Regions from separate parts of the Paenibacillus sp. J31R30 genome, predicted to be linked through region 2. Evidence: riboswitches for the same ligand, from Rfam matches in the RefSeq annotation. Region 2 holds a riboswitch; each other region holds the start of a gene.
What was found. Region 2 has a riboswitch for cyclic di-AMP ahead of AC58QO_RS23180 (stalk domain-containing protein). Riboswitches for the same ligand answer to the same signal wherever they lie in the genome.
Positions count from the first base shown of each region.

Region 1: another riboswitch for cyclic di-AMP. It lies ahead of AC58QO_RS13045 (hypothetical protein); the one in region 2 lies ahead of AC58QO_RS23180 (stalk domain-containing protein).
Region 3: another riboswitch for cyclic di-AMP. It lies ahead of AC58QO_RS28620 (hypothetical protein); the one in region 2 lies ahead of AC58QO_RS23180 (stalk domain-containing protein).
Region 4: another riboswitch for cyclic di-AMP. It lies ahead of AC58QO_RS18880 (C40 family peptidase); the one in region 2 lies ahead of AC58QO_RS23180 (stalk domain-containing protein).

Region 1 is NZ_JCAUAV010000003.1:298,681-304,399, reverse strand. It holds gene kdpB (potassium-transporting ATPase subunit KdpB) at 1-1,145, opposite strand, end outside; gene AC58QO_RS13045 (hypothetical protein) at 1,185-1,403, opposite strand; cyclic di-AMP (ydaO/yuaA leader) riboswitch at 1,517-1,686, opposite strand; gene corA (magnesium/cobalt transporter CorA) at 2,219-3,169, shown strand; gene AC58QO_RS13035 (DUF5713 family protein) at 3,267-3,590, opposite strand; gene AC58QO_RS13030 (glycine betaine ABC transporter substrate-binding protein) at 3,764-5,323, opposite strand; gene AC58QO_RS13025 (ABC transporter ATP-binding protein) at 5,337-5,719, opposite strand, start outside.
Region 2 is NZ_JCAUAV010000008.1:20,895-26,613, reverse strand. It holds gene lepB (signal peptidase I) at 1-168, opposite strand, end outside; gene AC58QO_RS23200 (response regulator) at 187-834, opposite strand; gene AC58QO_RS23195 (sensor histidine kinase) at 861-1,928, opposite strand; gene liaF (cell wall-active antibiotics response protein LiaF) at 1,953-2,615, opposite strand; gene AC58QO_RS23185 (PspA/IM30 family protein) at 2,750-3,415, opposite strand; cyclic di-AMP (ydaO/yuaA leader) riboswitch at 3,569-3,720, shown strand; gene AC58QO_RS23180 (stalk domain-containing protein) at 3,725-4,516, shown strand; gene AC58QO_RS23175 (YjcZ family sporulation protein) at 4,674-4,778, shown strand; gene eutC (ethanolamine ammonia-lyase subunit EutC) at 4,859-5,551, opposite strand; gene AC58QO_RS23165 (ethanolamine ammonia-lyase subunit EutB) at 5,556-5,719, opposite strand, start outside.
Region 3 is NZ_JCAUAV010000014.1:12,223-17,941, forward strand. It holds gene AC58QO_RS28610 (hypothetical protein) at 1-411, opposite strand, end outside; gene AC58QO_RS28615 (alpha/beta fold hydrolase) at 694-1,479, shown strand; gene AC58QO_RS28620 (hypothetical protein) at 1,550-2,020, opposite strand; cyclic di-AMP (ydaO/yuaA leader) riboswitch at 2,138-2,307, opposite strand; gene AC58QO_RS28625 (hypothetical protein) at 2,653-3,177, shown strand; gene AC58QO_RS28630 (APC family permease) at 3,192-5,018, opposite strand; gene AC58QO_RS28635 (APC family permease) at 5,171-5,719, opposite strand, start outside.
Region 4 is NZ_JCAUAV010000005.1:23,930-29,648, forward strand. It holds gene AC58QO_RS18865 (YwhD family protein) at 1-253, opposite strand, end outside; gene AC58QO_RS18870 (M1 family metallopeptidase) at 442-2,442, shown strand; gene AC58QO_RS18875 (hypothetical protein) at 2,526-3,344, shown strand; cyclic di-AMP (ydaO/yuaA leader) riboswitch at 3,513-3,651, shown strand; gene AC58QO_RS18880 (C40 family peptidase) at 3,655-4,125, shown strand; gene AC58QO_RS18885 (MSMEG_1061 family FMN-dependent PPOX-type flavoprotein) at 4,273-4,884, shown strand; guanidine-I (ykkC/yxkD leader) riboswitch at 4,950-5,052, shown strand; gene sugE (quaternary ammonium compound efflux SMR transporter SugE) at 5,139-5,459, shown strand; gene AC58QO_RS18895 (YdeI/OmpD-associated family protein) at 5,474-5,719, opposite strand, start outside.

The DNA of each region.
Region 1 (5,719 bases), on a different contig from region 2:
TTTAACCCACTCATCCGCTCTTCTGCTGTAAACGTAATGACTTCGCCTTGATAAGCTCTGAGATTACTTGTCATGTGATTCTGCTTAGCGAGTTCTACGATGGACCGCCCTTCCTGGGTGTCATCAAACAACGAAGTGAGAACGGCTGCTTCCATGAGTTCCTCTTGGGATACACCCGTTGCAGGATAGAATGCTGATGCCATTCGGTTACCGAACGTGATCGTGCCTGTTTTATCCAATATGACTGTATGTATATCCCCAGCTGCCTCAACAGCCTTCCCTGATTTCGCCAAAATGTTAATTCTCGTAACGCGGTCAATCCCTGAAATGCCTATGGCTGATAAAAGTCCCCCAATCGTCGTGGGTATTAAGCACACGAGCAGCACAATTAACGTTGACACCTCCAATTGAACGCCAGCAAATTTGGCCAATGGATACAACGTTACGACGACAATTAAAAAGATGAGGGTTAAGACTGTAAGGAGGGTCGTCAGCGCGATTTCGTTCGGTGATTTCTGCCGTCTTGCCCCTTCCACCATTTGAACCATCCGATCCAAAAAGGAATACCCAGGGTTAACGGTAATCTCAACCTGAATCCAATCGCTGGTTACGAGGGTTCCGCCAATGACGGAGTTGTTATCACTGTTCGCCTCTTTAATGACGAAAGCCGATTCTCCATTAACGGAGGACTCATCAATGGCTGCAATGCCTTCCACTATTTTGCCATCGCCGGGAATCAAATCCCCCATTTCTACCAATATACGGTCACCTTTGCGTAATTCATTTCCGGCAACGACCTTTATGCTGCCATCTTTCGATAACAGCTTCGCCTTTAATTCCTTTCTGGTTTTGATCAAGCTGTCCGCGTGTGCCTTACCTCTTCCTTCAGCTAACGCTTCTGCCAAGTTCGCAAATAATATCGTAAACAATAGAATGAAAAATACAGTGAGGTTATAAGTCATCTGTGTCTCGGTATGAAAATAATGCGGAAAGAGCAGCAATAAACCAATGACAAAGGTCGCCGTTTCCAACACGAAAAGCACTGGATTTCTTATCATTAATCTTGGATTTAATTTCAGTACGCTATCCAACAGGGCTCTAATAAACACTTTGGAATGAAATGATTGCTTCCATCTTTGATTCATGAAAAACCACCCTAGAAAGAGATATACGCCCCAGAATGCTCAAATAAATAATTGCGGAATCACGAATTGCCCTAAACCACATGTACCAAGATTCGTTGAAATCGTCAATAATCCGCAATGACAATCATTACCATGTCCTGGCTGCAGCTTATCGGATAATTCACAATCAAATCGAAAACATTCAATACGGGTAAATTTACATGTTTGTGTACATTCATCTGATTCACTTACTAGCGTCAGGGGTTCGGGGTACATCATAGATTCACTCTCCTCAAATTGGGAACAACAAAAAAAGCCAAAGAGCAGAGAATCTCTACTCTCGGGCTTCAAAGAAAACGCATATGTGCGCTATGGAAAGCTCGAAAAGAAAGTGGTTCTCTCCCAATTCGCTTACGAGGTTAGCTGTCGGATTCGGGCTTGGAAGTGCCCTACTTTGGCAAGCTGCGCTTGCTTTAGATTCACCCCGAGAAACCGATTCTATATCCGATCGGCTCCGGTTGGTTCCCCCGATTCCCTTGCGGGAACTCAGCGTTTTGCATCTATGTATTGTTGCTGAAACGAATGTTACGCCGATTGCTACTGAATGTAAAATGCGCTTGAGACACTTATTTCGCAATTTGTGACATTTAGTGTTTATGAAAGCGCGTCCAATTAGAAATCGCATGCATTTTCAATAGAAATGCTTCGGCATACTTCCGTTTTGGCCATTTCGCAGTAATTAGGTCATGACCAAACGACTTTGAGAAATTATAATGATTTACTTTTTTATTCAATTTTTATAAGTCTGCAACTATTATTTAGCCCATTTTTATACGATTCAAAGTTATAATTATCACATCTCCAGGCTTGTATCATCAAATCGCGGGACACATACCCTTTTCATGTATTTATGCAGCGTGAGTATGAAGAACATCAGATGGAAATCTTAATGAAAAAGGTAGCCCTACTGCGAAGTAAGGGCTACCCACTTTTCGTTTAAAATCATGAATGACATGTATGGTTGTTCTGATAAGATTTCTTGGATAGAATAACATGAAGATCATTGTTCAACTTCATTAAGGAGTGCAATTAAAATGATTCGTGCATTAGCTATAACAAACGATTTGGAAGTTTTAAAAGATGTTCAACTAACTCAGCTTTCGAGTTCAAATATAAAATGGTATTGGGTTGATTTTAACCAGCCAAGTGAAGAAGAATCCAATTTATTAGAAGAACATTTCAACTTTCATCCACTTGCAATTGAAGATTGTTTTCATTATCTGCAACGACCTAAATTAGATCACTATGAAGATGTACACTTTTTCGTAATGCATGCCATCAATCAACAAAATCTTGCGGCTGAAGAAGTGGACTTATTTTTAGGAGAGAATTTCATCGTTACCTTTCATTCCAAATATTCAAAGGAGATCGAAGATGCCTGGTGTCGAATAGCCCTGCAGAAAAAAGGCGTTGATAAAGGTCCTCTGTATGCTTGCTATGTGGTTATGGACGAGTTAGTAGATCAGTATTTTCCGAGTGTCTATCAAATCGAAGATCAATTAAACGAAATCGAAAATAACGTTGGCTCTGAATCTACCCAAGCACTCATGGAAGACATATTTGAAATACGGTCAAGGCTCTTAAAGCTGCGAAGAACTGTCGTGCCAATGAGAGATCTTCTGTATCGAATACTAAATTCAGAACGAATTCAGGGTATTCATAAACTGTCACACTACTATACAGACGTGTATGATCATTTGTTGAAACTATCTGAAATGATCGATTCTAACAGAGAGATGACAGCTGATTTACGAGACAGCTACATTTCTCTTAATTCCAATAGAATGAACACGATCATGAAAACTTTAACAGTCATCACGACGATCTTCATGCCTTTAACTTTCATAGCCGGAATCTACGGAATGAACTTTGATTACATGCCCGAGTTGAAGTGGCAATGGGGTTACTTTATCGCGTTAGCGGTCATGTTCGGAATTGGTATTGGCATGTTTATGTCGTTTAGAAACAAAGGATGGTTTAAATAAACAAAGCTGAATTTTCCCAGTAATACAAAAACGGATACTCCCATAAAAGAGGGGTACCCGTTTTTGTTTGAGTAGATAAAAAAAGAATAGTTTGTGCTTACCAATCTCTGTTTCGAATGGCTTCTTCTGCGTCTAACCGAATATTAAAATGTTTCAAAATTTCTTCAACGGTTTGTCCTATAGAATCCCTTGCAGCCGTCTCAATCTCGCTGTCGTCCTCATAAAAATCCGCTTGCAACTCATTTATTGCATCTGTCATATCATCAAATTTCAATTGGATTTCGTTAATACTACGGTTCCCCGTTTCTAAATATTCAACGACTTCTACCAATTGTACTTTGACTTTGTCTACTAAAGAATTTGGGAAATAGGGGTCATTATACATATCAACTAAATATAGTTTTTCATTAAATTTTGCCATTTCGCACTCTCCCAAAAAAATGCAGTTTTGTTGACTTATAGTAACACAATCCGAGGATAGATGGTAGTAAGTATTGAATTAAACTCCCTCTATAAGAAATCGCTTTTCACTTAAATACTCGCTAAAGGATTCCATTTCTTTGCTAATGTTTAGTGAGTTTTCCGTTTACTGTATTACTTGATTAGCCCCTTATCCTTCAACCACTGCTCGGCAACGACACGTGCTTGTTGTCCTTCCAGATCCACTTTGCCATTCAACACAGACATCGCACGATCATCGATTTTGCCTGCTAGCAGATTAAGCACTTCCTCCAATTCGGGATGTGACTTGAGGGTGTCCATACGGACTATGGGCACTGCGTAGTAGGGAGGAAAATACTGCTTATCGTCTTTGATTACCTTGAGGTCGAAGGCTTCAATACGGCCGTCTGTGGAAAAGGCGTCATTCGCATCCGTCGTTCCATCTTTAACTGCGCTATAGGTTAGCCCAGGATCCAGTCCTTTCACTTCCTTGAACTTCATTCCATAGGCCTGTTGTAAACCTCGGTATCCATCCGGACGCTCCAAGAACTCATGCGTAGCGCCAAGTACGAAATTAGGAGATTTCCGTGCCAAATCCGTAAAAGTATCGATTCCCTCTTGCTCAGCGTGCTCTCTTTTCATAGCCAGTGTATATGTATTGTTAAAGCCGATTGGCTTCAGCCAAGTGACATTGAATTTTTGCTCATAGGCAGCCTTCACTCTTCGGTACAATTCCTCCGGATCTCCGCCGATCGGCGGCTCCTTTAGGACGGATGTCCAACCTGTTCCGGTATATTCCGGGTAAATATCAATATTTCCGTTCACCAGAGCATTATGGGTAACCTGGGATCCTCCGAGAAAAGGTTTTCGAACGACCTTTAAGTCTGTTTTTGCTTCGATCAAAGAGGCCATCATATGCGTCAAAATATCTTGCTCGGTGAAATTCTTTCCACCAACTACAATCGAGTCTGAACCGAATGGATTGCCCCTCGCCACAATACCTGCCAATAAAGCCACAATCAGGGCCGAAACTATTCCTATTTTCAATCCTTTAACAAGCTTGGAATTTCTTTTGCTGCCAGTCCGCAAGCCCTTTGGGGTAACTGCCCTCTCCATTAGTCCTAACAAGTAGTCGAAAAGAAGGGCTAATAACGCCGATGGGATCGTACCTGCCAAAATCAATTCAGTGTTGACGGTTGAGATACCCCGGAAAATTAAATCGCCCAGCCCACCCGCTCCTACAAGAGAAGCGAGCGTAGCAACACCAATTAACATAACAGTTGCCGTGCGAATACCCGCCATAATCACGCTTAAAGCGAGCGGCAACTCTACTTTCAACATCACTTGCAAACTCGTCATGCCCATACCGATCCCAGCTTCTTTGATGGGTTTCTCCACGTTCATGATTCCTGTATAAGTGTTTCTTAGAATGGGCAGAAGAGCATAAACAGTTAAGGCAACGATGGCCGGAAACATCCCAATCCCGAGTATCGGAATCATAAATCCGAGTAAGGCTAAGCTCGGGATTGTCTGAAACAAGGATGCTACACCGATTACCGGGCCGGCCAGCCTAGGGAAACGGGTCAGAATGAGCCCTGTAGGAATTGAAATTACGATCGCGATCAGAAGAGCGATAAACGAAAGCTGAATATGTTCTATGGTCGCACGCAAAATATCCTCTTGCCGGCTCAGAATCACATTCCAGAAATTCATGGCTACCTCCCTGTTAAATCTGCTTAAGCAGAGCATCAATTAGACTTGAATTGGTGACAAGTCCGGCCAATAAGCCGTTCGAATGAACCACGGGCAGGCTATACAAGCCATGTTTTCTCATAAGTTCTACGGCTTCCACAATTTCCGTTCCGGTGAGGACGGTCAGAATGTCGGATTTCATTATATCCTGTAGAGATAAATTTTCATGACGGAACTTCTCCTCCAGCATCTCTTTCGTCACAATGCCTTTCAGAACACGGTTCTTATCCGTAACAAGCAAGCTGGTTACACGGAACTGCTTCATGATCTTCGCCCCGTGAGCCAGACCGCGTGTTAACGAGACTGTCACTGGATTGTGAACCATTACATCATCCACCGTCAAATGCTCCGATTCGT
Region 2 (5,719 bases):
ATGTGAAAGCTTCGATACATACACTCGCTGACTATCATGCAGCGTCGGATCCATCGAATGACCGCTAACTCGCGTCGATTGGAACACAAACACACCTAGAAATACAACTAAAACAAAGGAAATCACAATGGAACCAAACCAGCTCCAAATCTGTTTGACTACATTCAAGCTAATCGCTCCCTTGTGTTATTCCGCTAGTCCGTGCTTGAATGCATAGATCGCCGCTTGTGTGCGATCTTCTACGCCAAGCTTGGACAAAACGTTGGTGACGTGGAATTTTACCGTCTTCACACCAATGAATAAATCATCGGCCAGCTCTTGATTGGATTTGCCCTTCGCGATCAAGCGAAGCACTTCCATCTCGCGGTCCGTTAACTCTTCATGCGGCTCGGCTGCTGGCTTCGGTTGGCGGAAGCGGTTCATGATTTTCGATGCAACCTGCGACTCCAGAATCGATTGCCCTTTGGCCGCGGCTCTAATCGCTTGCGCGATTTCGGATGCTCGCGAGGTTTTTAACAAATAGCTGAAAGCTCCCGCTTCGATGACTGGATACATTTTCTCATCATCTAAGAAGCTCGTCAACACAATGACCTTGCATTCTGGGTACAATTGCAGTAATTTTCTAGTCGTTTCAATCCCGTCCATGCCTTCCATGACCAAGTCCATCAGGACCACATCAGGACGATATTCTGTGGCTAGCCGAATACCATCGTGACCATTGCTCGCTTCGCCTACAACCTCTATGCCATCTTCTGTCCCGAGGACAGCTGCTAGTCCGATTCTGACCATTTCATGATCATCGACGAGTAGTACTTTGATTAAGGTGTCGTCCATTCGCTTCTCCCTCTCTATGTACAGTGCTAATTCTCGATCAATTGAGGATCGCCCGCTAATAGTGGTACTCGAATCTCGATACGTGTCCCTCGATCAGGTGCTGTGATGATATCGACAGAGCCGCCGATCTCGTTCACGCGTTCCTTCATCGACACGATGCCATAGGAAGTCAGTTTCTTCGCATCCAGCTCAAATCCAACACCGTCATCGCGGATCACCAAACGAATGCCATCCGAACGATGAAGCAGCTTCACTTCCAGCTTATTCGCCTTAGAGTGTCGCAGTGCATTCGAAAGCGCTTCTTGCACGATGCGGAATAAATGATCTTCAATCCCCTTGTTCAAGCGGATTTCCTCATCCATATCCCAAGTGATCGCCATCGGAACCTTGGCTGCCAGCTCTTTCAAGAGCTCCACAAGGCCCTCGGACAATCGTTTGCCTTCCAAATGAATCGGCCTCAAATGCAGCAATAAGGCTCTCATTTCGGATTGTGCGACAGACGCCATTTCTTCAATCAGATGAATTTGCCGCTTCGCTTTCTCGAAATCCTTATCCAGCGTACGTCCTACGGCTGTTGCTGTCATCGAGATCGCGAACAATTGCTGGCTTACCGCATCATGCAGCTCGCGTGCCAAACGCTGACGCTCTTCAATGACTGCAGTAAGCTTAGCTTTCTCAGTAAGCTCAGCGTTACTATTCGACAATCGTTGGAGAGAGGTTACCTGCTCTTCCCATCGCTTCATAATTCGACTGAGTTGTTCACCTAAACGCCCGATCTCATCATCGTCTCCGTTTTGGAAGCCTTCTCGGGCAAATGTTCCTTTTTCTAATAAAATCATTGTCTCCATCATCGGCTCAAGTCTGCGAGTCACCTTCGAGCTGTTCCAGTAACCGAACACCGCCCCAATCACACCTAGAATCGATAAAGCCATGAACGAGAATTTGACACCCTGCTGCCAGCTGGCAAAGGGCTCGATCAAATGTCTTGAATTCAAGAAATATAGCATAGCGCCGAAAACAGCGAAGCTAAAGAGGATCGATTCCCCCATGCTGCGCCATATCATATTCGTTAAACGTCTCTTGTAGCCGTCCACTTGGTGATGTACCCCCTCCAGCCGTTACAATACTTTAACCTTGATATCTCCTACGATGAAAGAGAGCACGAGTTTCACCCGATGGTCGCAATGTTGGTAATTCTCTGATTGCCATACCACTTTATTCATCACACCTGCCTCACGTTGCTCGGCTACATGAAGCTGACCAAACATCACGGAAGCTGTAACGGAAACGCCAATATCATCGGGTATCTTTATATCAATATCTCCTACAACGCCCTGTAGGATGACTGTTGTTTCCTTTTGTTCTAGAATCGCCAGCGAGAGATCAATGTACGTTTCTCCCACCAAGTACCATGTCGAGGTATTCCGTAGAATCCAAGGCTCTCGGCCGAGGCGTATGCTGTCTACAATCTTTTGCTTTTGTGTATATGTCTCATCCTTATGAACCTGCTTGGATCGAATGAAAAATAAACCTAATGAAATCAACACAACCGAAATGGCAATTGTAACATGATCACCAAATAAAATGACGGCACCGATCCCCATCAGCACATAACCCTTGCGTTCTTTGCGTGAACGAACACGATGAATGCCCAGCAATATAAGGATTATGGCCATAATGGGAAAAAAGCCTACGGTATGATCCAGAAGCAAAAAAACACCGGCTCCAATCAGCACAAGCGCTGTATTCCGGCTGCGGTTATTTTTCGTTTCTTCTCCCATCGATGCACCTCCTCTGGCTGCTGCTCCATGTCTTTCGTTCATACGATTCCTAGCATACCATAAGAATGGACGACCTCCAAGATGCAAATCCTTATCGGACAAGGCTTTGCAATTCATGGAGGTCACGATCATGGCTATTTTTTGCTGCGCGGGTCGTGCTGATTGTGCTGATCTCGCGAGCGCTGCTCTTGCTGCCACTCGTGCTGCAGCTTGCTGCGCAGCGCGCGCAGCTCATGCTGAAGGTTGCCTCCGGCTTCCTTCAGCGTTTCCTTCGACAGGCGGCCCGCCACGCGGAGCCCCTGCAGCGCCTCCCGGCCGAGCTCGCGGCCGGTGACCTCCAGCTCGCGCCATGTGTCGCGAGCCTCTTTGCTGTGCAGCCCGCTGCGCGGCTGCCCAGCCTCGGCTGCGTGCCGGGCACGCTGCTCGCGCAGTTCCTCTGCGAGCGCCAGGCACAAGTCCTGGCTGCTCGCGTACTGCGCGCGATAGTGCTCGCCAGCGGCTTCCTCGCGCAGCTTCTCTTGCAGTGCGAGCCGCGCGAGATCCTCTTCGCCTGCGCGCATCGCCAGCTCGGCTTGCTCGCCGCGCAGCTTCGCCATCTCTTCCGCTCGCGCGATATGGCTGCGCAGCCCAATCGTTGCCTGGAGCGCCTCGTCATAGCGCTCCTCCAGCTTGATTATGGTGCTGTCCTCAAAGGCACCTGGATTCGTTTTCCCGATGGTCTCCTGCCAGACGGTTTCTGCCATTTTGCCAATTCGATCAAATATATTAGTAGGATCAATTTCCCGATTCTTATTGTTCATGTCAATCGCCCCTCATCCTTCATCATACTCCTATCGTAGCTCAATTTCTGGCAGTCTAAAACCGACTATCGACTGTTTTTGAACCTAGACCTAAGTCCAGTATTTTGATCTCGACCATATTTTGGTCGTTGTTTGAGCCTGTCTGCAATGATAAAATATTTGAAGCCGAGTCTGGTGCGTAAATTAGGCACTAGTACGGGGGACGAAATACTTGGGGTGAATATTTGCTTCGGCTTGGAGCAGACTAGGGAGAACCTTCTTCCCGAACCCGTCAACTAACCTCGAAGGCTCATGAAGGAGGATTACCAATTGAATAAGTTTACCAAAGGGTTAACTAGCCTTGCCGTTACACTGTCGGTATTGGCAGGAGGCTTTCTTTCCCCATTTTCGGCTCAAGCAGCTGAAATGGAAGTGAAAGTGCAAGTCAATGATGACCTGATTCATTTCCCAGATGCACAGCCATTTTTGGATGGCAACCACACGACCCAAGTTCCACTTCGGTTCGTAACCGAGAAGCTTGGTTATACCGTGAACTGGCAAAAAGATGGAAATCAAATTAAGGTAACATTAAATAACAACAAACATACGATTACCTTGGTATCCGGGGAAAAAGAAGCCAGCATTGATGATGCACCAGTCGTCTTAGATGGAGCTTCCCAGTTTCAAAATGGGCGCGTTTATGTGCCGCTACGATTTCTTTCCACAGCTGCAGGGGTCCCTGTACAGTGGGATGCTAGCAGCAATATCGCCATTTTAAACAAAGATGGCGGACATCATGCACCTGACTATGACATTTTCGAGTCCACAGCTTATTCAGCAGATCCTTCTGAAAATGGCGGATACGGGGCCTTTGATTACATGGGCAACCCGCTTGCGATCGGCACAGTTGCTGTTGATCCATCCGTAATTCCACTAGGTACGAAACTTTATATTGAAGGTTATTCTTTTAGTGGGCTTCCTCAAGGCGGTATGTACGTGTATGCCACCGATACCGGCGGCGCCATTAAAGGAAAGAGAATGGATATCTTTGTTCCAGGTTCGAGAAAATCCTTAAAAAGCTTCGGCATTCAGAAAATTAAAGTGTATCATATCCCCAATTAATAGTAGACGAAAGCTGCCTTGAGAATTCTCTCAAGCGCAGCTTTTTTCGTGGGTGAATGTTCCTACGGATAGCGGGCATTCGTCCAATCAACGGATATCCCCCGGTCATATGCTATATAGTGTTTAACCCATATCATTGATAACCGGAGGGGATACTATGTCAGCTGTAGGCAGTTGTGGCACGCCAGGATACGGAAGTTCTGCAGGCTTAATTCTTGTTCTTTATGTACTGTTGGTCATCATTCTTGCTACTTTCTACTAAGACTTATACCCCAATGAGCTTTATACAAATAGGCCCGCCTGTTGAAGCATCTAATTAGAGCTTCAGCAGGCGGGCTTCATTTATTTAAAATCGATACCACTTGTTCGTTGTGTCAGGATCTGCTCAAGATGACCTCCAATATAAGCTCCCGCTTCCATGGGAGGTGTTCCGCCGCGATGGATGTTCGAAATGACCATTCGATCCGAATCCGTTCTTCCTGTTCTTGGTTGGTAACACATGTAGGCGCTTAATGATTCCGCTGTTACAAGACCTGGCCTTTCGCCGATAAGCAGCACTAGACATTCTGGTTTCAGCAAATCACCTATGGCATCCATACAGCCTACCCGTCCTCGATTTACATATATCGTTGTTCCCGCCGTTAAACCACGCAATCGTAAGGAATCCAGCAACGCAGGATACAGATCTCGCATGTTTGCTTCTACACTATTTGCACTTAATCCATCAGATACTACGATTTGCACCTGCGGGGAATGCTGACATCTCGCTATGATCTCCTGCTTGCTTTCGTCCTTCAACACCCTGCCCAGCTGGGGACGCTTTAAATATATATCCTTTGAATCCGCACAGGAATCGGTGATAAGCCATCCCATTTCTGTAAGAAAAGTAGGACTCACCTCACTTTGCACGGCATCTACACTGCTTGCATGATCCCAACCAAAGGTTAGTAACTCGCTCGTTAAGGGCCGAGTGCCTGATCGGGAGACACCAATCCGTGCTGGCGTCAGTGCCTTCATTGCCGTAATCTCATCCATCCTCCTAAGCACCTCCTCGCCAAAACAACCTAGGATCACCGGCTAATGAACTAAGCGTACCGTTGGACCATAAGCCCATGTCCTGCATCCAATCTCGAAAGGCAGGTGATGGCGTGCGCCCGAAAAGCTCTCGTAAAGTGGCAATATCATGATAGCCCAGCGATTGAT
Region 3 (5,719 bases), on a different contig from region 2:
GTTTTTATTTGGTTTAAGGGATGATAGTAGAAACTTAACATCACCATTTTTAGAATAAATGACATAGTCCGCGCCTAGTCCTTTGTAAATTAATCTAGGATTTACGCTTTGGGTGATAACATAAATGGGTCTTGAAGTCCAACTGCGACAAATTTGAATATACCGGCAGCATAGCGGCAAGCTCTCCTCAAACAGAACGACATTCCCAATCGGATAGTCGGGAATGATGGACGCCGCTGGATCCGTCGTATCCACTTGGATAATTTGCTTCACTCCTTGACCTTCTAACTTGATTCTCTCCATCTTGTTGTTAGTTAATGCAACATAAGGAAAACCAACCAATTTCGTATGTTTCATAAACTCCTCGCCTGCCTTGGTTGGCGCAGCTATCAGCAACAAGTCACTTTGCATGACGACCACCGCCCCCTTTCCTGAAACATTGTAACGCCGATCCTTATAAAAAGGGGGTAAAGAATCTATAGCATCCGTATAAAAAAAATATAAAAATATTTTTATTCTTGATTGATGATGAATGAGTAGGGTTTTGTCAACATTATGGCGAGTTCTGGCTCTTTTCCATCGTTTTCCCACTAAAATCAAACTTGACTCGTTTTACAAAGCTAATTTCTCAAGAGTAATATACGTCTCTAAGCGTTCGAGAGATGAAAAAACCTCAGGAGGAATAACTTGACTATGTTTTTACATCATTTTGAAACAGGCACCCAGAACCCTACAACGATCGTTTTCTTGCACGGAAGCAGTTTAGGAGGCTGGATGTGGCGACCTCACGTCGATCATTTAACTAAATTCCATTGCCTCATACCTGACCTCCCTGAACACAGAGGAAGCATACACAGAGGTATTTTCTCCATTCCGAATGCGGCTGAGCACATGGCTGAACTCATTCAGAAAAAGGCTCGTGGGAATCGTGCGCATGTTATTGGGTTAGATGTTGGAGGACAAGTGGCACTTCAATTGAGTGCTATAGCACCTGAGTTGGTGACTAGCGTTCTGGTCAGCGGCGTTTGTACCAAGCCATCTATTTCGCTGCAATGGATCTCTTTTATGCATAAATTCATTTTGCCAATTAAACATCAGGACTGGCTCATTCGCGCTAAAATGAATCAATGGGGTATCCCGATGAAGCATTTTGAAGAGGTTCGGAAAGATTTCATTATGCAGGATTGGCGCACATCAGGAAGAATTACCAGAGAAAATCTTGAATTTCAGTTACCCGACATTGCTTCTCATCAAAAGCTTCCGCCAATGCTCGCGATGGCAGGCGAGAAAGAAGGGGCTTCTATCCAGCAATCTCTGCTTCACCTATGCGCTTCCTACCCAAGCTCCAAGAGTTACTTTGTAAGAAGAGCTAAGCATAACTGGCCCTTGGAGAAACCAGCTCTCTTTTCTAAAACAGTATCTTCATGGATCGCAGGGCATCCATTGCCAGAAATCCTCATTCCGGCCAATCCTAGTTAAGACAAAGAGCACCTCCATCCACTAGAATCCATAAGTGGGTAGAGGTGCTCTTTACAATGATATCGAGTATTTAGAAAGTGATATAAGCCCCAGAATGCTCAAATAAATAAGTGCGATCAGATAGGCAAGGTAGTTCTTGTACTGTTGCAGTTGATGAGTTCTCTAGCTTTTCAGATAAATTCGTTAATGCAGATACAATTAAATGTGTTCGCACTTCTCCCCATGCCTCTTGTCTCTGATGAACATAATCCAAACCATCCTTCAGGGTAAGACCTTTGAGCTTTTGAAAGACCACAGCCCATCGTACGAAATCTCCCTTTAAGTTGCCGCATGGAATTTCATATTGCCCTAATCCGCATGTTCCAAGATTCGTTGAAATCGTCAATAAACCGCAATGACAGTCCGTGCCATGTCCAGGCAGCAGCTTATCCGATAGTTCACAATCAAATTGAAAACATTCAATACGGGTAATCTTGCATTCCTTCGTAAGTTTGGTACGTTCGTCTGATTCTCTTACTAGAGTCAGGGGTTCGGGATACATAATAGAGTCACTCTCCTCATTTTGTGAACAACACAAAGAAGCCAAAGAGCAGAGAATCTCTACTCTCGGGCTCGAAGCAGCGTGAAATTACGCGCTGTGGACACCACGAAAAGAAGGTTGTTCTCTCCCAATTCGCTTACGAGGTTAGCTGTCGGATTCGGGCTTGGAAGTGCCCTACTTTGGCAAGCTGCGCTTGCTTTAGATTCACCCCGAGAAACCGATTCTACTTCCGATCGGCTTCGGTTGGTTCCCCCGTTTCCCTTGCGGGAACTCAGCGTTTTGCATCTTTATGTTGTTGCTGAAACGAATGTTACGCCGATTGCTCTAGAATGTAAAATACGCTGGAGACAATTATTTTGCAATCTGTGACCTTCACTGTTTATGAAAGCGCGTCCAATTATAAATCACATGCATTTTCGATAGAAATGCTTCGGCTTACTCCCGTTTTTACCATTTTGCAGTAGTCGACCATTAGCCCAGCGACGTTTAGAAAACCAACGGATTTGCGTTTTTATTCTATTTTTATACGTTTGCTATCCATTCTTTACCCCCTTTTTATACGTTTCAAACATACAATTATGGCATATTCATTCACTACCGACTTTGAGACTAAGTCAAGAAGGAGTAATGTCATGACTTCCTTTCCCCACTATTATTTAGGTATTGCATCTCATTTGTTGAATCCGATTGATTTAAATTACGAGTGGTTCGGTGTCTTATGGCTAGAAGAAGAAAATCATTTCCCTATTATTGTTGGTTATTGGTTTTCTAAAGAAAAGTCCGAGATCACACAAGATGCTATCCTGTCAGGATTTTCATCATGGACTGAAATATCCGATCATCACATGATTATGAGAATGTATCAGTCGATAAGAAACAAGCAAAAAAAGCAGGATTGGGAGAATCGGACTCGATTATCTATCCGTACGATTTTCAACTCACCGTGGAATGAAGTTTCACCTGGGTTGTATATCATAAAATCTCGGCTGACATACCCTCTTCATGCTTCAGCCATTCTTAAGAAGAGATTCTTTGTTTGGCTGGAACATACTGCCGTATGTGAAACAGAGGAAGAGTTTCATGGGTTCATGAAACGGGTGAGTGAAGAGCATCAGATGGAAATCTTAATGAGAAAAGGTAGCCCCACTGTGAAGTAAGGGCTACCCATTTTTTATTTCGTTAAGTGGTACGGCACTGTTGTTACAATCACATTTCTCCGATACAGCAGATGTGCACGAATGAGTAAGCTTGATTGGTTATGCAGGATATTGTGCCAGCCTTTTTTAGGAATAAATTGGGGGATAATAACGGTAACCTGATAGTTGGATTCACCGGCTTTACGCTGAACCGTGTCAATAAATTTCGTTAATGGGTTTATGATACTTCGATAAGGCGAATGCAGTGTCACTAGTCTCACATCAGGCTGCCAGTTCTCCCATTTTTCTTCAAACAAAGCTTCATCTTCTCGTTCAAAGGGGACGTACACGGCAATAATCTGGTGAGGTGAAAGCGATTTGGCATAGTTTAATGAGTTCTCAACCACATGCGTGATACCGGCAACAGGAACAATAATGACATTCCCCTCAATGGGGATAGCAGGCTTACGGTTTGTAAGTCTTAATTGGTCACCAACGGCCTCATAATGCTGTTTAATGCGATGAAAGAGATAGATAATCATAGGCAAGAAAACTAGAACTGGCCAGACCTGCGAGAACTTGGTTAAAAAGAACATCATCGAAACGATCAGGCTGATCACAGCCCCAGTTGTATTAATGATGAGCTTGGACATCCATCCTTCGGGTTTTTCTCGCACCCATTTGACCACCATCCCCGTCTGAGAAAGGGTAAATGGGATAAATACGCCGACGGCATAAAGTGGGATAAGATGCTCTGTCTTTCCTTTAAAAGCAATAATCAGCACAATGGATAATACCCCAAGAATGATGATCCCGTTGGAATAGCCTAATCGGTCACCGCGAATGGTAAACATTCTAGGAATGAATTTATCTTTCGCAAGATTAACTGCGAGCAGCGGGAATGCCGAGTATCCTGTGTTAGCAGCAAGGATTAAGATCAATGCGGTTGTTCCTTGAATGAAGAAATACATAAAGTTTCGTCCAAAGGTCTGTTCCGCAATTTGCGAAACAACAGTTACATCAGCAGCAGGAACTATGCCATATTCAAAGGCCAAATATACGATTCCAGCAAATAACAGCGCCAATAATGTGCCCATCGCGGCTAATGTTTTAGCGGCATTATGAGGAGCAGATTCTTTGAAATTCGGAATCGCATTCGAGATCGCTTCAACACCTGTTAAAGCAGAACTCCCTGAGGCAAATGCTTTTAAAAGTAGAAATAAACTAATCCCGGCAACGGGTGTACCTAAGGATGTATGTACATTCGGAGAAACCTGGCCTGTTAAGATATTGTAAATGCCAACGCCAATTAAAATGAATAATGCCACAACAAATAAATAAACCGGATACGCTAAAATAGAAGCAGATTCCGTTACGCCTCTTAAATTCAAGGTCGTTATAAAAAGTACAAAGGCGACTGCGATGATGACATTATACGAATGTAAGCTTGGGAATGCAGAGGTAATCGCATCCGTGCCTGCAGACACACTTACTGCCACTGTTAGGATATAATCGACTAATAAGGAGCCTCCAGCAATGAGTCCAGGATACTTACCCAGATTTTCCTTGGACACGACATACGCTCCACCGCCATGAGGATACGAAAATATAATTTGTCTATAGGACAAGATGAGTGCCAAGAGTAGAATTAAAACACCAATTGCAATCGGTATCGAATACCAAATCGCAGCAGCACCAACTGTCATTAAGACGATTAATATTTGCTCGGGGCCATAGGCAACAGAGGACAAGGCATCTGAGGAGAGAATGGCTAATGCCTTCGTTTTATTAAGTTTCTGTTCCCCTAATTCCGTTGACTTTAACGGTCGACCAATTAAAAATCTTTTCAGAGAAGATAGCACTAAATCGTTCCACCGCCATAACTTTATAGTAGAATTCCTTGCAGCCCTTTATCAGGTACAAGCTCAGATATTCTCACTAGTATATTACGCCTACTGGCTTATTTTGTAAAACGTATATATCCTGTTTTTATACGTCTGCTACCGATTCCTCCCTATTTTTTTAAATGATATGGCACCGTCGTCACGATCAGATTTCGCTTATACAGCAGGAATGCCCTGATCAACAAACTCGATTGATTGTGGAGAATGTTGTGCCAATTTCGCTTCGGGATAAACTGAGGGATGATCACCGTTACCCGGAAATTCGATTCCGCCGCTTTATGTTCAACCGTATCAATAAATTTCGTTAAGGGATGCACAATGCTCCGATAATGGGAGTGCAGGGTGACTAACCGTACATCTGGCTGCCATTTATTCCACTTCTGCTCAAACTGCTTTTCAACATCCCGCTCAAAAGCCACATATACCGCGATAATCTGATCTGGGGACAGCGATTTGGCATAGTTAAGCGAATTCTCGACCACATGAGTAAAGCCCGCAACAGGCACGATCATGACATTTCCTTCAATCGGGATTGCTGGTTCACAAGATGATAATCGTAATTGTTCGCCGACGGCATCGTAATGCTTTTTGATTTGATGAAAAATGAAAACAATCAGTGGCAGGAAGATAAGCACACTCCACACTTGTCCAAACTTGGT
Region 4 (5,719 bases), on a different contig from region 2:
CTGTGCGATCAACCGCTACCCACACAATCCACGCTTTACGACCATTCGGAACATCCTCCTTGTTCGTGGAGAACTTAATCCCTTTCTCGATCTTGCTCTTGGCGTGAAGCGTTCCTTCATCTAGATACGCTTCATCTCCGTCAATAATAATACCCGAGACATTGCTGAGATCAATGGCTCCTGCTCCGAAACCTTTGTGATTCACTTTCGAACTTACTATATTTAAGGCCAGCTTCTTCTTATCCGCTTCCATTATGGCACCTTCCACTCTACATGAAGTTAAAATGACGACTTGCTTTCATTGTAGCGAAAGTCACCCGCTAGAACAAGGGGCGAAGGCTCTTCGATACGTATTTCACACATTTCTTTCACCTCGCAGAAATATTCCCTAGGTTGTCTACATATACATGCTGTAGATGCTTGTTTAGGCGGGGTGAATCCATGGATATGAATGCTCTATTCAATAGCCGCAAGGTACAGTGGTTTGCTGTCATGCTCCTTGCTGCCGGCGCAGTGTTACTAACGAACACCTTGCTCCCCTCCACATCAAGAGGGACTGTTCCTGTCGTCTCTAAAGAGGTACCTATTGTTAAGACACCGGACATGCAGCCTGCAGATAATGGCAAACCCGTAGAAACCTCAACACCACTTAGTTATCGGATTGCCGAGTATCACATGAACGTTGCCTACACACCAGAGACCCAGCAGCTCCAAGGGCAACAAACGCTCACGTGGGAAAATCCAGGATCAGTTCCTGTACAAGAAATTTATCTGCATCTTTATCCGAATGCTTTTGCTTCAAAGAAAACAACGTTTATGCGTGAATCCGGCGGAAAGCTGCGGGAGGATGAAGCAAAGGCCGATAGCGGCGGCAGCATGCAGCTGTTATCCGTGAAATCCGATTCTGGCGATGATCTCACCAAACGGATGTCTTTCGTGCAGCCGGATGACGGCAATAAGGACGACCATACGCTGCTCAAAATCCCGCTGTCTAAGCCCGTAGGCTCGGGAGAACGAGTAACCATCAATACCGAATTCCTAGTTAAGCTGCCAGCAGCTTTTGCCAGAATGGGGTATGTGGACGATTTTGTCATGGCAGGGCAATGGTTTCCGAAGGTAGCCGCTTATGAACGCAAAGGCACAAGAGGACGGACGGAGCCTGGCTGGGATCTTCATCAATACCATGGTAACTCCGAGTTCTATGCCGATTTCGGGATGTATGATGTGAAAATTCAAGTGCCCGCGAATTACATTGTGGCTGCCACAGGCTTTCAGGTGAAGCCTGCTGTGACGGACAAGGGTACGAAAACGTATCAGTTTTATGCCGAAGATGTGCATGATTTCGCTTGGTCGGCTTCTCCTCATTTCGTCTATGTGGAAGAGCCCTTCTCAGCCCCACAAGTTCCCGGGGTCAAAATCAAGCTTTATCTCGATCCCAATCATCAAGATTTAAAGGATCGTTATATGTACGCTGCCAAAAAAGCGCTATCGCGCTATAGCCAGTGGTACGGAACGTATCCGTACTCTACGCTTTCCATCGTTGTACCGCCACCAGGCGGGAATGGCGCCGGCGGCATGGAATATCCGACCTTGGTCACCGCTTGGGGTGCCAGCGACAAAGATCCCGACTTAGAACTGGAGCGTGTCGTTGTCCATGAGATAGGCCACCAATTCTTCTACGGACTCGTCGCCAGCAATGAATTCGAGGAAGCCTGGCTCGATGAAGGCTTTACCTCTTATGCGGAAGATAAAGTCATGGAAGCTGAATATGGGGATGCCCCTAATTTACCTGTAGAATCCAGCTACATCACTTCACCTAACGGGCTGCAGAAAGAAGCTTGGGCCTACACAGGACATGATCAGTATGCGGAAAATGTGTACACACGCGGCAAGCTCGTACTAAAGGCGATTGAGCAGCAGGTCGGAACCAAAGTCATGGATAAAATTATGAAAACCTATTTCCAAAGATGGCAATTCAAGCATCCCTCGACGAAGGACTTCCAACAGGTTGTGGAGGATGTCAGCAAAACGAAATGGGATGACTTCTTCAATCAGTATGTGTACGGCGATATGATGATGGATTATTCCGTCGCGAGTGTCAACGTTCGGCCTCAGGGCACTAAGGGATCCGAGACTTACGAAAGTACAGTTCGCATTGTTAAACATGGCGGCAACTCGCCGGAGGTGCCGATTCAGTTCCATTTTGCAGATGGCACAACGCTTGATAAAACATGGGATGGCAAGGAAGGCAGCATCGAGTTCAAATTATCGCATACGTCCCCTGTCGACTGGGTGCGCATTGATCCCAAATACACGCTCATACTCGAAAATAAGCACATCAACAACTTTTATCAAACACAATTAAATACAAAGTGGCAAATCCGGTGGAATCTCGGCATTATTCAACTCCTGCAAGCCATATTCGGCTCAGTCGCCTGGTAAGGACATGGCTTACGTCTTATGACAAACTCAGCGTATGCTTACGAAGCCAGTTTTCTAACGAAAACTTTAAGGAGGGACCCTCGTTGGCCACCTATATCAAATCCGGCTTCAGGGCAGCTATGGCGCAGCCTTTTGCCACCATTATTTTGTTCCTGTATCAAATGGGTTGGGGTATTCTCTTGTATAAGCTAGTGCAGGGAATACTCGTCCCCCTCATGCATCGATTCCCTGGTGCTGAGCAGCCCAAGCAGGCTTTGCAAATCTTTCTAGCAGAAGGCCAGTTTCAATTACTCAAAACTGATCTTAGCTATTCTTATCTCTGGTGGCTCGCTGCTCTCTTATGCGCCCGCATGCTGCTAACGCCCCTCTTAAATGGCGGTGTTTACTATTCGCTCACGCACGCTCACCAGAATGCTGGCTACCGTTTCTTTCGCGGGATGAAGGAGCTCATGCTCCCTTTCCTGCTTGTGTATCTGATCCGGATCGCATTTACCCTGCTTCCACTGATCTGGATTTTCCCGAAAGCTACGTATATTCTAGGGCATAGCAGCTCCTATGAGCAGGTTGTTCTCAAGCTTCTGCCCTGGATTCTCAGTTTACTGGTCTACGGATTTCTCCTGCAGCTTCTGTTTATGTATGTCCAATTCGCGATCGCAGCCAAGTTAGGGATCACATCGACAGTCATCTCTTTCTTTCGATATTCGCTGCCGATTGTCGGACTTGCCATTACCCTCTTACTTTTCGCAGGACTATTGGCAGGTGTCACGGTCACAGCCACCTACTTGTGGGCAGGTCTGGTAGCGCTAATCATTTATCAGCTGTACCCACTTTTTCACATTTTCATCCAAATCTGGGGCATTTCTTCCCAATATCAGCTACTTTCAGCCAAAATATCCAATTAATATCCAGCAAAACAGCGAATAGGCAAACATTCTCCCCCTTCTCCTTGAGAAAGGGGCTTTTTTTTGTCTTTTTTCCGAACTATTCCACTTATTTTTAGCCTAATTTTTAAACTTAAAAGAGGAATTTCATTCTTTATGACGAATTACAAGGACTAGCATCAAAAAACCAAATATTTCATGCCGAATTCCTCAGTTTATGGGGAAACGGGGGAACCACTCCGGGTGAATTGATCTTGCAAGACAGGGATCATAGGGAACCTTCAACCGAACCCTCCAGCTAACCTCGTAGGCACCGGAAGGAGACAAGCAGTTGAAGAAATTTGTTGGTCTTGTTTTTAGTCTTGTTTTGTTTTTGAGTGTTAGTGTAGGAAGCGTTTTCGCGGCATCCGATATGGATAAAGCGGTAGACGAGCTTGTAGGAACGCCTTACAGATGGGCAGGAACGACAACCAAAGGATTCGATTGCTCTGGTTTCACGTCCTACTTATTCGGCGAATTCGGCATCGATCTTCCACACAGCTCCAAATCACAAAACGGCGAAGGCTACTGGGTTGACAAAAAAGATCTTCGTAAGGGCGATCTTGTATTTTTCAACACGGATGGCAGCGGTATCTCTCATGTAGGTATGTACCTCGGAGACGGTGAATTCGTTCACTCCGCTACGAATCAAGGTGTTGTGAAGAATAAGTTGAGCGAATCCTATTATGCGAAGCGATATGTATCCGCCAGACGTGTTCTGTGGGATGATATCTACAATCAACTAACTGCTGAATCCAAGTAATGTTCTCGGCACAGAATGAAGCCCTGCAAGCTTTGCTCGTAAGAGCGGCTTGCAGGGCTTCATTCATTTGAACGTGTGTATCGGCCACAAGATGAGTAAAACAAAGATAAGTAATAGCCCATGGGCTTTGAGGAAGGATTGGCTAGTATGGACACTTCACAAAATAGTACATCACCCCCATTTCCCGGTATTATACGATCCATCGATGAGATTAGAGCCGTTATTGGGGAGCCTCATCCTGCGGTTCAACATAAGGTTATTAATCAAATCGACGAGCACGCACGTGCGTTCATTGCAAAATCGCCATTATTCTTCTTCTCTACGTCGAATGCTAACGGCTCGAGCGATGTGTCTCCCCGCGGGGATGCCGCAGGATTCGTACGGGTTGTGGATGAACGCCGCCTCGTCTTCCCAGAAAGACTTGGCAATCGCCGACTAGACTCGATGCAAAATCTGCTGACCAACCCGGAAGTCGGTCTCCTGTTCATCATCCCAGGCGTCGAGATGGTGCTCCGCGTCAATGGCCGCGCTTGGTTGACGAAGGACGAGGAGCTGCTGTCGACCATGCAGCTAAACGGGAAGTCACCGATCGCCGCTGTCGGCGTCGAGGTGCAAGAATGCTTCGTGCATTGCAGCCGCGCGCTCAAGCTGTCGAAGATTTGGGATCCCGCTACATGGGTACCTGAGCAGGAACAGCCGGACGGCATGGATATGTTCCGCGCGCATGTCGCGTTGAACGGGATTGCGTTGGAGGATTAGGCTTAATGAGCAAATAGCCAAAAAGTGTAACTTGACATAGCATGTGAGCCATCCTATAATAACGGCATGTCGTTTTCTAGGGTTCCGCGGCGCATGTTCGCCGGCTGGTCCAAGGGAAAACACACAGCGGATACGCTGTGGTCACGGAGGGAGAAAAGCCCGGGAGTCTATCGCAGCAGTGCGATATTCCCGGGCTTTTCTTTGTTTTTTTTGTGGCACTGACGACATAATACTTACATGAAGGAGTGTTCATAATGGCATGGTTATACCTGGTCATTGCAGGTGTTTTCGAGGTGGTGTGGGCCATCTCATTGAAATTTTCCAACGGATTTACACGGCTCGTTCCCACGATTATCACGATTCTCGGGATGATCGTTAGCTTTTATTTCTTAGCTTCAGCCACGAAAACCTTGCCCATCGGAACGGCTTATGCCGCATGGACCGGAATCGGTGCTGTCGGCGCGATTATCATTGGCACACTTTTCCTCAATGAACCGATCAGCTTAATTCGTATCTTGTTTATGGTATTGATTTTGGTCGGTGTACTCGGGCTGAAATTCACGTCGGGGCACTAAGTAGTGTTAGGCTCTTACACCTCGCTCATCTGCGTAACAACATTGGCAATCCGGCGGAGGCGTGTCTCTTGCGTTTTCGCGTCCTCGACCTGTCGGACGAATTCTTTGCGCTTGGAAAAAGCCAGTGCTTCAAATCGCTGAGCGGCACCTTCTGCTTCAGACAAAGCGGCTTGAAGATCGGCTGGGACCTCTACCGTCCGAGGGGCGAGATCCAGCGCCAATGTGACCTCGACGGGGTCATCGGCCTTCAAGCCAGAGGC